4 regions of the Micromonospora sp. NPDC005979 genome follow, and region 3 is predicted to be linked to each of the others. Evidence: riboswitches for the same ligand, from Rfam matches in the RefSeq annotation. Region 3 holds a riboswitch; each other region holds the start of a gene.
The links. A riboswitch is a leader RNA that binds a small molecule or an ion and turns the genes downstream of it on or off. The one in region 3 is predicted to bind cyclic di-AMP.
Positions count from the first base shown of each region.

Region 1: it holds a riboswitch for cyclic di-AMP, as region 3 does, so the genes downstream of both, ABZ272_RS04595 (NlpC/P60 family protein) here and ABZ272_RS14055 (C39 family peptidase) in region 3, are expected to answer to the same signal.
Region 2: it holds a riboswitch for cyclic di-AMP, as region 3 does, so the genes downstream of both, ABZ272_RS19705 (hypothetical protein) here and ABZ272_RS14055 (C39 family peptidase) in region 3, are expected to answer to the same signal.
Region 4: it holds a riboswitch for cyclic di-AMP, as region 3 does, so the genes downstream of both, ABZ272_RS08045 (hypothetical protein) here and ABZ272_RS14055 (C39 family peptidase) in region 3, are expected to answer to the same signal.

Region 1 is NZ_JBEXUR010000002.1:293,069-296,385, reverse strand. It holds gene ABZ272_RS04600 (peptidoglycan recognition family protein) at 1-1,833, opposite strand, end outside; cyclic di-AMP (ydaO/yuaA leader) riboswitch at 2,070-2,205, shown strand; gene ABZ272_RS04595 (NlpC/P60 family protein) at 2,218-3,258, shown strand.
Region 2 is NZ_JBEXUR010000011.1:131,667-134,983, reverse strand. It holds gene ABZ272_RS19715 (AAA family ATPase) at 1-211, shown strand, start outside; gene ABZ272_RS19710 (cation diffusion facilitator family transporter) at 319-1,236, shown strand; cyclic di-AMP (ydaO/yuaA leader) riboswitch at 1,349-1,480, shown strand; gene ABZ272_RS19705 (hypothetical protein) at 1,534-2,556, shown strand; gene ABZ272_RS19700 (hypothetical protein) at 2,650-3,210, shown strand.
Region 3 is NZ_JBEXUR010000007.1:134,481-137,797, reverse strand. It holds gene ABZ272_RS14070 (acyltransferase) at 1-244, shown strand, start outside; gene ABZ272_RS14065 (hypothetical protein) at 428-871, shown strand; gene ABZ272_RS14060 (hypothetical protein) at 990-1,760, shown strand; cyclic di-AMP (ydaO/yuaA leader) riboswitch at 2,046-2,186, shown strand; gene ABZ272_RS14055 (C39 family peptidase) at 2,432-3,283, shown strand.
Region 4 is NZ_JBEXUR010000003.1:406,248-409,564, reverse strand. It holds gene ABZ272_RS08050 (carbonic anhydrase) at 1-268, shown strand, start outside; gene ABZ272_RS08045 (hypothetical protein) at 328-1,350, opposite strand; cyclic di-AMP (ydaO/yuaA leader) riboswitch at 1,354-1,485, opposite strand; gene ABZ272_RS08040 (YibE/F family protein) at 1,652-3,010, opposite strand.

The sequences.
Region 1 (3,317 bases), on a different contig from region 3:
GGGCGAGGAGCCGTCGAACGTGCTGGCCCGGTAGTACTCGCCGGGCAGCACCGCGCCGACGGCGTACCGCTGTCCGGCGGCGAGGGTGTATTGCAACGGTGAGATCGCCTGGTAGGGCACGCCGGCCGGGTAGGCCGCCTGCTCCGGGTACGCCCGCCCGTAGACGGGGATCGTGGCCCGGCCGGGCTTCGGGGTGACCACCATGCCGACCGTCCAGGTGGCCGTCGGCGCGGACGCCGGGTTGTGGAACCACGCCCGCTGCCCGAGGTACCAGATGGCCGTCCAGTCGCCCTGTCGACCGGCCAGCGCGTACGTCTGGCCGGCGGACGCGCGGGCCCCGTGGTCCGACACGTCCATCGTGTTCGGGGTGCCGTCGGGGCGCAGCGCGATGTCGTTGACCAGCGGCGCGTCCGGAGCCGGTGCGGTGCGTAGCACCACCGACGAGGAACCGCGGGGCGCGCACGGCGTCCCGGGGGTGACGCATCCGGTGAACGCCGGCTGGTTGGTCGCGTAGTCGGGGTCGATCCGGACCAGTCCGGTGGCCGGGGTGCCGGTGTCCAGCCGTGGCGCGTGCAGCAGGTCGAGGTAGTGCGTCCAGTCCCAGTAGGGTCCCGGGTCCCAGTGCATCCCGCGGACCGTCGACGCGGTCGTGCCGGGCACGTTGTCGTGCCCGATGATGTGCTGGCGGTCCAGCGGGATGCCCAGCCGCAGCGCGAGGTGCCGCACGAGCTTCGCCGAGGTCCGGTACATCGCCTCCGTGTACCAGGTGCCCTGCGCGGCGAAGCCCTCGTGTTCCAACCCGATCGACTTGGCGTTGACGTACCAGTTGCCGGCGTGCCAGGCGACATCCTTGGTCTTGACGTGCTGGGCGATGTGGCCGTCCACCGAGCGCAGCGAGTAGTGCCAGCTCACGTAGGTCGGGTCCTGGACGAGCTGCAGGGTGGTCGCCCAACTCGCCTCGGTGTCGTGGATGACGATGTACTCGATCTTCTGCCGGGCGGGCCGGTCGGACAGGTCGTGGTTGCCGTAGTCGCCGTCGCCGAACGCCGCGTAGGGTGCCGGGATCCACTCACAGGACACGGTGCTCGGGCACTCCAACCCGTCCGGGCGGGCGAGCCGGCGCAGTCCCAGTCGGTCCAGCCAGGTCCGCTCAGGGCGTACCGCCCGGGCCGGCAGCGTGACCCGCTGGCCGTCGTCGGTCACCCGCGTCTCGCCGGCGCCGATCGTGGTGAAGACCTCGTCGGCGAAGGCCGCCGCGGCATCGGCGCTGTCCGCGCCGGCATAGCGGGCCACCGCGCCGTACCAGGTGGCCGGGTCGGTGCCGACTCCGACCGGGGCGCCGACCTCCCGTTGGTACGCGGCCAGCAGCGCCGCCCCACCCCGGAGGTTCGTCGTCGGGTCGGTACGCAGCGCCTCGGTGGTGGCGCCGGTGAGCGCGGCGGCGGCGTCCACGGTCTGCAGCGCGGCGCTGGGCGGCGCGTCCCCGGTGGCGGGCGCCGGTGCGAGAGCACGACGGGACTCGTCGCCGCGCGGATCCTCTCCCGGGGCGTCGTGGTGACCGCGCCCGGGTAGGGCGGCCACGTGCCGGGCATCGGTCAGGTGCATCGGGCCGTAGCCGCCGCTGGTGCTCGGCGTGCCGGCGTTGCTGTCCCAGCGGGACTCCAGGTAGGAGACGCCGAGCAGTACGTCGATGGGTACGCCGTACTCGGTCGCTGCGGCGGCGTACTGCTGCTGGCGGTCGGCGGCAGGGGCCGCGGTGGCCGGGCCGGAGGGCAGCGGTACGGCCGCCGTGGCGGTGACGAGCGCGACGGCGAGCAGGGTCGGACGTTTCATCGAACCCCCTACATGTGAACTGGTGTCGGTTGCGGTCACCTTCGCCCTGCCCGGGAGTCCGCGTCAATACCTTTCCATGTTTCGAAACGTGCGGTAAGAAATCTTCACATCGGTTCGATGGCCCGCGGCAATCAGTACGGAGTGTCACGGCCGCACGGGTTGCGGATCGGTAACGGCCGTCTCTACTCTGGTCATTCGTCGGCCCGGTAGCAGGTCTGCCCACCCCGGGCGGTAACGGACCGACACCGCCGAGTCGCTCGCGAGCGAGCCGGGGACCCAGGTTCCTCGGGGTGAATCCGCAGTTCCTGCGGTAGGGCGCCCACTTCCCGCCCGAACCCGTCAGCTAACCCGGTAGGCGGTCAGGAAGAAGGAGTACGGAACCCGGTGGCCCTCCAAGCCCCGCGGCCGTCGTCCGGACGGTCGGCTCCGGCCGACCCGCCGTCGACCGTGCCGCGTCCACGCTGGTCCCGCTTCACCACCGCTCTCGCCGCCCTGGTCGGCGTCGCCGTCGTCCTGACCGGCAGCGCCACGGTGGCCCACGCCGATCCGTCCGTCGCCGAGATCGAACGCCAGATCGACGACGACTGGAACAAGCTCGAACCGATCATCGAGCGGCACAACGCCACCCGTGCCGACCTGACCCTCAAGCGCAAGCAGGCCGACGCGCTCGCCGCCCGCATCGCGCCGCTGGAGCGCCAGGTCGACGCCGCGATGGACAAGGTCAGCGCGCTGGCCGTCCGCGCGTACATGGGTGAGAACCTGTCGACCGTCAACACGATGCTCGGCAGCCGGTCGCCCAGCGAGATGGTCGGTCAGCTCGAAATGCTCGACCGCTTCGCCCACAACCAGCAGGAGGACGTCCGCCAGGTCGCCGACCTGCGCAACGAGCTGGCCCGGCAGAAGGCGCCGCTGGACGAGATGGTGGTCCAGCTGACCCGCACCGAGGCCCAGTTGGCTGCGAAGAAGAAGCAGATCAACGAGGAGATCGACCGGCTGCAGAAGCTGCGCCTCAAGGTGTACGGCAGCGGCGGCGGCGGTCCGCTGCGTCCCGCGCCCTGCCCGGCCAGCTACCCGGGTGGCGGTGCCGGTATCGCGGTCAAGTTCGCCTGCGCCCAGATCGGCAAGCCGTACGTGTGGGGCACCGAGGGACCGAACTCGTACGACTGCTCCGGGCTGATGCTGGCGGCATGGGCGAAGGCCGGTGTGTCGCTGCCGCACAACGCCGCCGCGCAGAGCCGGGTGACCAAGAACGTCAGCAAGGGCGACCTGCGCCCCGGTGACCTGGTCTTCTACTACAGCGACATCCACCACGTCGGGATGTACGTCGGCGACGGCTGGGTGGTGCACGCCTCCCAGGCCGGTGTGCCCGTCAAGATGAAGAAGGTCGACGACGGGCCCATCCACAGCTACGGCCGCCCCGGCTGACGTGTAAGGAAGGGCACCCTTCTAACGCTTCAGGTATAGAAAGGTGCCCTTCCTAACAT
Region 2 (3,317 bases), on a different contig from region 3:
CCGCGACGAGGTCGCCGGTTGGCTCGACGCGCTCGGCGCGACGCGCTTGCAGGTGGTGACCAGCCTGGAGGCCAAGGGCATGGAGTACGACGGAGTCGTGCTGGTCGCCCCCAGCGAGATCCGGGCCGATCCGGGCTCCGGCGTACGCACGCTCTACGTGGCGCTCTCCCGCGCCACCCAGCGGCTCACCACCGTCGACCCGACCGGCTGACCGTCGCGTTGGCATCGCCCGTGGGCGGCCCGCGCCCTACACTTGCACACATAGCGATGTGAGCATACATTTGACCGGGTCCCGGGCGGCGTCGGAGGGTGGGTTCCGTGGGAGCAGGACATGACCACCACCACGGGTCGGTCGCCAACGCCGCCCACCAGCATCGGGGACGGCTCTGGGCGGCCTTCGGACTGCTCGCTGCCCTGATGGTGGTCGAGGCGGTGACCGCCTTCCACACCGGCTCACTGGCCCTGCTCTCCGACGCCGGGCACATGTTCACCGACGTGCTCGGCATCGGGATGGCGCTCGCCGCGATCACCGCCACGCGGCGGGCCACCGGCGACCCGCAACGCACCTTCGGGCTCTACCGCCTCGAAGTGCTCGCCGCGCTGGCCAACGCCGTCCTGCTCTCCGGCGTGGCGATCTACGTGGTGATCGAGGCGATCGGCCGGTTCGGCGACCCACACCAGGTGCTCAGCGGTCCGATGCTCACGGTGGCCATCCTCGGCCTGCTCGCGAACGTGGTCGCCTTCGGGCTGCTGCGCGCCGGCGCCCGGGAGAGCATCAACCTCCGGGGTGCCTACCTGGAGGTGCTGGGCGACCTGCTCGGCTCGCTCGGCGTGATCGGCGCCGCGCTGCTGATCGCCGTCACCGACTGGTGGTGGGCCGATCCGCTGGTCGCGGTCGGGATCGGCGTGTTCATCCTGCCGCGCACCTGGCGGCTGGGGCGGGCCGCCGTCCGCATCCTCGTGCAGGCCGCCCCGGAACACCTCCAGGTCACCGCCGTGCACGACCGACTGGCCGCGGTGCCCGGCGTGGTCGAGGTGCACGACCTGCACGTCTGGACGCTCACCTCGGGCATGGAGGTGGCCTCCGCGCACCTGACCATGGCGCCCGGCGCGGAGGTCGGCGCGGTGCTCACCGCGGCGCGTACCGCCCTGCGGGACGACTTCCGCATCGAGCACGCCACGCTGCAGACCGAACCCGGCGCCGCCCCGGGCGCCTGCGGTTCCGTCGAGTGGTGACCGTCATCCATCGTGACCGCGTAAGCACCTTCCGTCACAACGGCTGCACAGACCCCACCAGCACCGGTAGGCTCTGTCCCGGCCACCACCCGGCGGCGCCTCCCGGCGCCGGTGGCGGCCGTCGCCTAATCGCCCGACAGGGCGAACCGGGGAACCATGTTCCTGGGGTGCATCCGCGTCAGCGGTAGGGATCTTCCGTCCCGAACCCGTCAGCTAACCCGGTCGGCGGCTGACGGAAGGACATGCGTAGTGGCACCAGCACGCCCACCCGCCGCCCGACTTGCGGCACTGATCGTCATGATGGTCACCCTCGGCGTCGCGCTTCCGGTCGGCGCCGCCACCGCCGCTGCCCCCGGCGGCCTGCGGGCCGCCGCCGCTCCCGACGGCGACGAGGAGGGCGGCACCCCGGCGCTACGGGCCCAGCTCGAGGCGGCCAGCAAGGGCTACCTGGACGCGAAGCGCGCGCTGGACACCTCGGTCCAGCGGCAGCAGCAGCTCGCGGTCAAGCTCAAGACCACCGAGGCCGAGATGACCGTACGCAACGGCAAGGTCGGCGAGATCGCCGGCGTCGCGTACCGCACCGGCCGACTCAGCACCGTCTCGGCCCTGCTCAACAGCAACACCCCCGAGGGGTTCATGGACCGGGCGGCCACCCTCGACGTGGTGGCCGCCAACGAGGACCGGGTGCTGCGCGACCTGCACGCCACCCGGGACGAGGCGAACCGCACCCGCGTCGCCCTCGACGGCGAGATCCGGGAGCAGCGTAAGCAGGTCGAGGTGATGGCCAAGCGCAAGGAGCAGGCCGAGCGGGCCCTGACCGTCGCCAACGACAAGGCACGCGCCACCGCCGCCGCCGACACCGGCTCCAACCGTGGCACCTCCACCGCCAACGCTCAACCCGCCCCCCGCAACTCCGACGGCTCCTGGCCGTCCGAGTCGTGCAGCATCAACGACCCCACCCCGGCCAGCGGCTGCATCACCCCCCGCACCCTGCACGCGCTCAACCAGGCCAAGGCCGCCGGCTTCACCCGGTACGTCTCCTGTCACCGCAACGGCGGCTCGGGCGAGCACCCCAAGGGCCGGGCCTGCGACTTCGCCGCGCAGAAGGGTGGCTTCGGCGGGATCGCCAGCGGCGGCGACAAGACGTACGGCAACAACCTGGCCGCGTACTTCATCCGCAACGCCGACCGGCTCGCGGTGCTCTACGTGATCTGGTTCAAGCAGATCTGGCTACCCAGCAGCGGCTGGAAGTCGTACAGCGGGGGGAACGGCGACCCCTCCAGCGACCACACCAACCACGTGCATCTGTCGGTGTACTGACCGCCGAGGCCGTCCGGGGTACGTCAGCGGGCGTACCCCGGACGTCGTCGCTGGTCGGACGACCACGCGGGGTCGGGCCGGGAGCATTCGGGTATGCCGCGAATCGCGCCCCGCACCCGCAAGGCCCTGCTCACCCTGCACCTGGTCACCTCCCTCGGCTGGCTCGGGGCCGACCTGGTGCTGCTCACCCTCGGCATCGCGGCACAGCGCGGCGCCGACCCGGCGGCGGTCTACCCGGTCGCCGGGCTCGTCGGCACCGTGCTCTTCGCGCCGCTGAGCGTGCTCGTGTGGCTCGTCGGTGTCGCCAGCGCGCTGCTCACCCCCTGGGGCCTGCTGCGCTACCGGTGGGTGGTGATCAAGCTCGTGATCACCACCGTGATGGTCGGGCTGGTGCTGTTCCTGCTCACCCCGAACCTGCGGCACGCCGGCGCGCTGGGCGCCGCGCTACCGGCGCGGGACCGCGCCGACCTGGTGATCGCGCCCGCGGTGTCGACCAGTCTCATGATCATCGCGACGGTGCTGTCGACGTACAAGCCCTGGGGACGCCGACCCGCGCGACCCCGCCGCCCCGAGGCGACACAAGCCGCGACGCATGCCCCTCACGCCGGCAGCACCGGCAGCACCGGCAACACCGGCAACACGGTGACGCGGTGACGCGGTGACGCAGTCGCCATCACGATCAGGGCAGCCGGCGCATTAGGAGCCTGATCACGACGGCCGCACGCCGGGTGCCGGAGGGTGTGCACGCGCCCTTTGCTCTG
Region 3 (3,317 bases):
CTTTCGGGGTTGGCGGGGCCCGGCGGTGGTGCTCGGATTCCTGCTCGTGAACCTGGTCCTCGCCGGGTTGCTGCACCGCTTCGTGGAGACCCCGATGATGCGCCGGCTCGCGCCACGCCGCCCGGGCCGCCCGCCGCTCGTCCCCCACCAGCGCACCACCTCGTCGGCCGGGAGCGGTGACGCCGACGTGCCACCCGTGCCCGCCCGTCCAGACGCGCAAGATCGCGCTCGATCCTGGTTGTAGTGGTCTCGTCAGCCGAGTGAGGCCACTACATCAATGATCGAGCACGATCTTGACCGGCGCGGTGGCACCCACCGGCGCCGGCTGACGCCACCTGGTCCACGTTGGTCGGACGGGGTCGGCGCGGCGCTGGCCGACACGCCCGTCGCCGATGCGTCGGGGCGGTCCCGACGGTAGCGTGAGGACGTGCTCCCGGTCGCGCTCACCTGTCCCCTGTGGTGGGTGGCGCGCTGGGCGGCACGGGTGCTGACCAGCCTCGCTGTGCTGTCGCTCGCCCTGGGCGCGGCCCCGGCGCTGCTGCCGGCATCGACCGCTGCGGCCCCGCCGCCCGCCATCGGGTCGCTCGCCCTCGCCGAGCCGCTCGGACCGTCGACCGCAGCCCTCTCCACGGTCCTCACCGACCGCGCCGTCACCGACCGCGTCGTCACCGACCGCGTCGGCGGGGTGCGAGCCGCAGAGGTTGGCGCTGACGCCTCCGCGCGGTCGGTCGACCCGCAGCCCGCCCGGCACGGTGGTTCGGAAGCGCTGCCCCGCCCACTGGCGGGCGTGACCTCGGCGCGCACGGGATCGGAGCGGCCGCCGCGAGCCGCCGGCTCGGCCACCCGGGCCCCCCGCGCCCCACCGGCCTAGCGGGTCAGTCACCGGCGGCGCCGCCGGGCCGAGCGCCGTCACCACACCTGACGACACACCGCCCGCACCCGCCCGTGCGGCATCCCATCGCTTACGTGCTCATGCCGAGGTGTCGATCATGGAAACCGTCGTCTTCTACCAGTTCCTGACCGAGGTGCCCCAGGCCGCCGCCATCTGGTCGGCCCTGTTCCTCCTGGCGCTGACGGTCCTCGCCGTCCTGGTGGCCCGTCCGGAGCGGGACTCGCCCGCGGCCGACCCCACGCCGCCGACACCCACCGCCCGCGAGATGGCCGTCGCCGAGATGGCCGACCTGCGCCGGTACGCCGAGGAGGTGGCTGTGGCCGCCGCCCGGGCGGCGCGGACCGCCCGGCGGCGACGCGCTGACTGGCTGGTCGCTCAGGACGAGGCGCAGCGGGCCTGGACGGCGTACGACGAGGCGGACACCGCTGCCCGTCGGGTCGCCGGTGCCGGGGCGTTGCCGACACCGCGTACCCCGCACACCCCCGCCGAGTACGCGGCCCGGGAGCGCTATCTGCACCGCGCCGCCATGGCGGCGCACTGGCGGGGGGAGTTGACCATGGCTCAGCTCGGCGACGTGTTCGGGCATCGGCGCGGCTGGGACCCCCGCCGGCACCCGGTCGAGCAGGAGACGCTGCTCATCCGGGCGATCCGTGACATCAGGCTGGCCGAGCACCGGACGGCCGCCGAGCGGGAACGGTCGTCCTGGCGGGACGCCGAGGTTGCCGCCGAGTCGGCGCGCGTCCTCGCCGAGGAGGCGTACGTGGCGGCGGCACGGTGCCGGCCGAGCCCGGCGCTCTCCCGGCGCACCGCGACGCGGCCGTCGGGTACGGCCCTCGTGGCACGCTGGCGTCCGGCCCGGGCCGGTTGAGCCCGATCTGTTATGTGAGGCGGGTCACCGGCGGTGGAAATCGGGCGGCCGGCATCATCGGCGGCCATTGTGCCCGCGATTGTGGCGGCGTTGCCGGCCACCTGTCCGGTTGTCGCCCACGGGTGCCGGTGGAACCCGTTGTCCCATCGAGTCACGTCAGCGGCAAAACGCGCAGAAATTGCTGGGCCAATCGATGTTTACGCAGGTGGGCGCGGCTTGGCAGAGTGCGCACCGGCCAGTACTGTCGTCCCGTCCGGTGCGGTTACCGATCGCAGGAGGCGACGCCGCGCCGACCCGCTCAATCGTGATCAACGAACCGGGGACCCACAGTAAGTCCGGGGTGAATCCGCGAGCCACGGCCCGCGGTAGGGCGATCTTCCCGCCCGAATCCGTCAGCTAACCCGGTAGGCGGTGACGGAAGGAGTTCCATCCTCGTGCAGCACCCCTCGACCCCCTTGTTGTTCCTCCGCCTCCACGGCGACGCGGTGTCCCCGCTCATCCGCCTCGTGACGGTGAGCTGACCCCCCGGGTCACCGCACTTCCCGCCCGGCCGCGCCGGGCGTTCCCCTGAGCGGCTCATCACCCGCGGGTCACCGCCCGCGCGCTGACGCCTGCCCGGATGCCGGTCGGGCCCCGGTGTGCCGCTCTCCCTGTGAACCGTGGAGGACCTCGTGAAGCACACCCTGAAGCGCCAGCTCCGTCGCCTCGCGACCGAGCGCCCGTACCAGATCGTCGCCGCCTCCGCCGCGGCCCTCGCGATCGCCACCACCGCCGGCGCCCTGGTCGCCGGCGCCGACGACGCCCCGGCCGGCTCGCGCACCCCGACCACGGTCGCCGAGATGCGCAGTGACACCGTCGCCTCCCGTGGCGAACTCCGGTCCGCGGCCCCGTCGGCGAGCGTCGCACCGAGCACCGCCGCCCCGAGCACCGCCGCTCCGGCCACCAGCGCCGCGTCCCCCGCCGCGAAGGCCACGAGCAACCCGGACGTCACCCGGAAGCCGACGCCGCCGAAGCCGCCCGCGACGAAGGTGCTCGACTACGACTACGAGGCGCAGAACACCTACTACAACTGCGGCCCGGCGGCCACCCGCAACGCGCTCAGCGCCAGCGGCATCGATCGCACCCAGGAGGAGCTCGGCCCCGAGCTGGGCACCACCGAGATGGGCACCAACTCGGCCGAGGACACCACCCGGGTGCTCAACGCCGAGGTGAAGGGCTCCCCGTACCGCACCCGCATGTTCGCGGGCACGCCCAGCCCGGCCCAGATGGACCGTCTTCAGGCCGACGTGGTCAAGGCCATCACCGACGGCCGGGGCGTGGTGGCCAACGTCGTCGGCGACGCCATCGACACCGAGGGCGGCTACCACTCGTACGGCGGTGGGCACTACATCGCCGTCGTCGGCTACAAGGACAACGGCCGTACCGTGCGGATCGCCGACTCGGCGAACGCCGCCGACCCCGCCTACTGGATCACCACGATCGACCTGGCGAACTGGATCGCCACCCGGGGTTACTCCGCCTGACCAACGCGCGACACCCCACGACGCCGCGGGCGCC
Region 4 (3,317 bases), on a different contig from region 3:
CCCAGCGGTGGTCGACGCGGTGCTGCCCAGCCTGCGACGAGCCGCGGCCGAGGGCGTGCACGACATCGACGGCATCGTCGACATCCACATCGCGCAGACCGTCGAGACGCTGCTCGGGCAGTCGCCCGTGCTGGCCGACGAGGTGGCGCGGGGGCGGTGCGCGGTGGTGGGGATGTCGTACCGGCTCGCCGCCGGGGCAGTACGACCCGTGACGTCCGTACCGGCCGGCGACGCCTCGGACGACTCGGCGGCCACCACCGCCGCCTGACCCGCGACGAGGGCCGCCCCGCTCGACGCGGGACGGCCCTCGAACTGCTGAACGTCGAATCAGAGCAACGACATGTGTACGTGGTCGGTGTGGTTCGACGGCCCGCTGTACGACTTCCAGCCGGTCGCCGGGAACCAGATCTGCCGGTTCCAGATCACGTAGTAGATGCCGAGCCGGTCGGCGTTGCGGATGAGGAACGCGGCCACGTTGTTGCCGTACATCCGGGTGTCGTCGTTGTGCCACGGGCTGAAGCCGCTCTTCTGCAACGACCAGTCACAGGCGCGGCCCTTCGGGTGCTCGTACGGTCCGCCGTTGCGGTGGCAGCCCACGAACCGGTTGAATCCGGCCCGCTTGACCTCCTTGTACGCGTGCAGCGTGCGCGGCGTGACGCAGCCGGAGGTGGTGGGGTCGTCCTCGCTGCACGACTGCGCCTTCCAGTCGCCGTCGGCGGTGCGACCCGGGCCGATCCGGGCGACCGGGGAGGTGGCGTCCACCAGGCCGCCGGTGAAGCCCTTGCCGCCGACCAGCGCGAGCGCCTTGTCCGCGTCGCGCTTGTCCTTCGCCATCAGCGCGGTCTGCTTCTGCTGCTCCCGGACCTCGGCGTCGAGGGCCAGCTTGGCCTGCTCGGCGCGGGACTTCACGGCGTTGACCTCGGCGAGCTTCTTCTCGTTGACCATGTTCATCTCGTCGAGCGCCGCGGCCCGCTGGACGAACGAGTCCGGGGCGTCGGCCTCCAGCAGCATCGCGATCGCGCCGACCCGTCCGGTCCGGTACGACTGAGCGGCGATCTGCGCGACCTGCGGGGCCAGCGCGGCGAGGTCGGCCTTCGCCCGGTCGACCTCGGCCGCCAGTTCGAGCTGCCGCTTCTTGGACTTGTCCAGTTTGGACTTGGCCGCCACGTAGTCCCGGTTGGTCTGCTCGATGACGTCGGTGAGCAGCTTGGGCTCGTCGCCGTCCTCCTCGTGCCCGGACGGGGTGGGGGTCGTCGGGGCGGCGTGGGCCGGGAGGGGTCCGGCGAGCACGGTCAGCGCAGCGAACACGGCCACCACAGGTGTCAACCAGCGGCGTAGGGGTGCCGTCACAATCTTCCCTTCCGTCGACCGCCGACCGGGTTAGCTGACGGGTTCGGGGCGGAAGTGGCCCCTACCGCTGTCGCGGATTCACCCCAGGTACCTGGGTCCCCGGCTCGCCGGTTGGCGATTGGGCGGTGGCACCGCAGGCGCCGCTGCGCGCCTTCGTCGGTGACCGGCAGCGAGGTTACCCGAGAGTCCACCGCCTGAGCTACGTCCTGATGCCGACTAAAAGCGTCATTTCGCCATGGCGTTGAGTGACCAGTGACGCGGTTCTCAGGGCGGGTGCCCGATCCGGTCACGCTGAGGAGTGTCACCATGCCGTATCCGTGCTCCTGTTCGGCTCTGGCCACCCGGTGGTGGCGGTGGATGGGGGTGTGCTCCGCTGCGGATCGGGCCCGTCGGCCCGACCCGCAGGCGGGGAACTGAGGGCGGCAAGCGCCTCCGTACGGTCCGCGCGGGGGCGCGGTGGCGGGGCGTCCGCGTCGGCCGGGGCCGTCGATCCGGCCGCGGTCACCACCGCCGCCAGCCCGGTGGTGAGGGGTACGGCGGCGATCAGGCCGAGCGTGGCGACCGCGCTGCGGACGATCTCCTGGGCGAGGAACTCGCTGGTCAGGATCTGCCCGACGGGACGCGAGTCGGCGGTGAGCAGGAGCAGCAGCGGCAGTGACGCGCCCGCGTACGCCAGCACGATGGTGTTGACCGTGGAGGCGATGTGCGCCCGGCCGACCCGGGTGGCGGCCCGGTAGAGCTGTCGCCGACCCAGCCCGGGGTTGGCGTTGGCCAGCTCGGTGACGGTGGCGGCCTGGGTGACGGTCACGTCGTCGAGTACCCCGAGTGAGCCGATGATGATCCCGGCGAGCAGCAGGCCGCGCAGGTCCACATCCGCCTGGAACATCGAGAGCGTGGTGGCGTCCTCGCTGCCGAAGCCGGTGAGCCGGGTGGCGGCGGTGGCGATGGTCGCGAGGACGCCGGTGAGCACCAGACTGCCCAGGGTGCCGAGGACCGCGACGGAGGTCTGCGCGGTCACTCCGTGTGTCAGGTAGAGCACCACGAACATGATCAGGGCCGCGCCGACCACCGCCACCAGCAGCGGTGACCGGCCCGCGCCGATGGCCGGCAACACGAAGGTGAGCAGGATGGCGAAGCTGGCGGCCAGGCCGGCGAGCGCGGCCAGACCCCGCCACCGGCCGAACGCGACGATGGCGGCGGCGAAGACCACCACGAGCCACACCAGTGGCGCCCCGCGCTGGTGCTCGGCGATGTTCCAGGTGCTGATGGTGGGATCGGTCGGATCGGTCAGCTCGACCAGGACGACGTCGTCGCCCACCTCGACCCGAGGCGCTCCGGGCCCGGCGGGGACGGGCGTGCTCACCTGCCGGTCGGCGCGCGGCCCGTCTTCGAGGAGTACGTCCACCGTGCCGCACGGCCCGCTGCTCGGCGTGCCCTCCGGGCTCGTCGAGGGCGGGCACGGTTCGGTCACCACCCGGGTCACCGTGCCGTGGTGGCGCGGCAGGTCCGCGCCACCGCCGCTCTTCGGTGCGCCGTCCCGGGGCCACAGCACCACGGCGGCGACGACGGTGGCCACGAAGAGCGGCACCACCGTCGCGACGAGGATCCGTCGTACCCGGGGCGGGGCGGGACGAGCGGAATGGCTGTGGTCGGAACCCAATGCGAGACTCCCAACGATCCGGTGCGGGGTACGTGCCGGCGGCCCGTGCGGTTCAGTTCCGCCGGACGAACGCGGGCACGAGCGCGTCGGTTCGCCGCCTGACGACCCGACAATCACAGAGAGTGATGAAGTGGCCCGGTCGGCGCCGTACGGGGCCGCGCCGTGGCGGCGCCGTCGCCCGTCTCGGTGGCGGGATCCGATGGGTCATCGCCGGACGATGCTAACCAGCGTGCCTGGAGGTCGCAGGTTGTGTGGACGTGTCGGGGGAGTCGAACCGCTGACACCGCCCCGGGCGCGGCGGGATGGT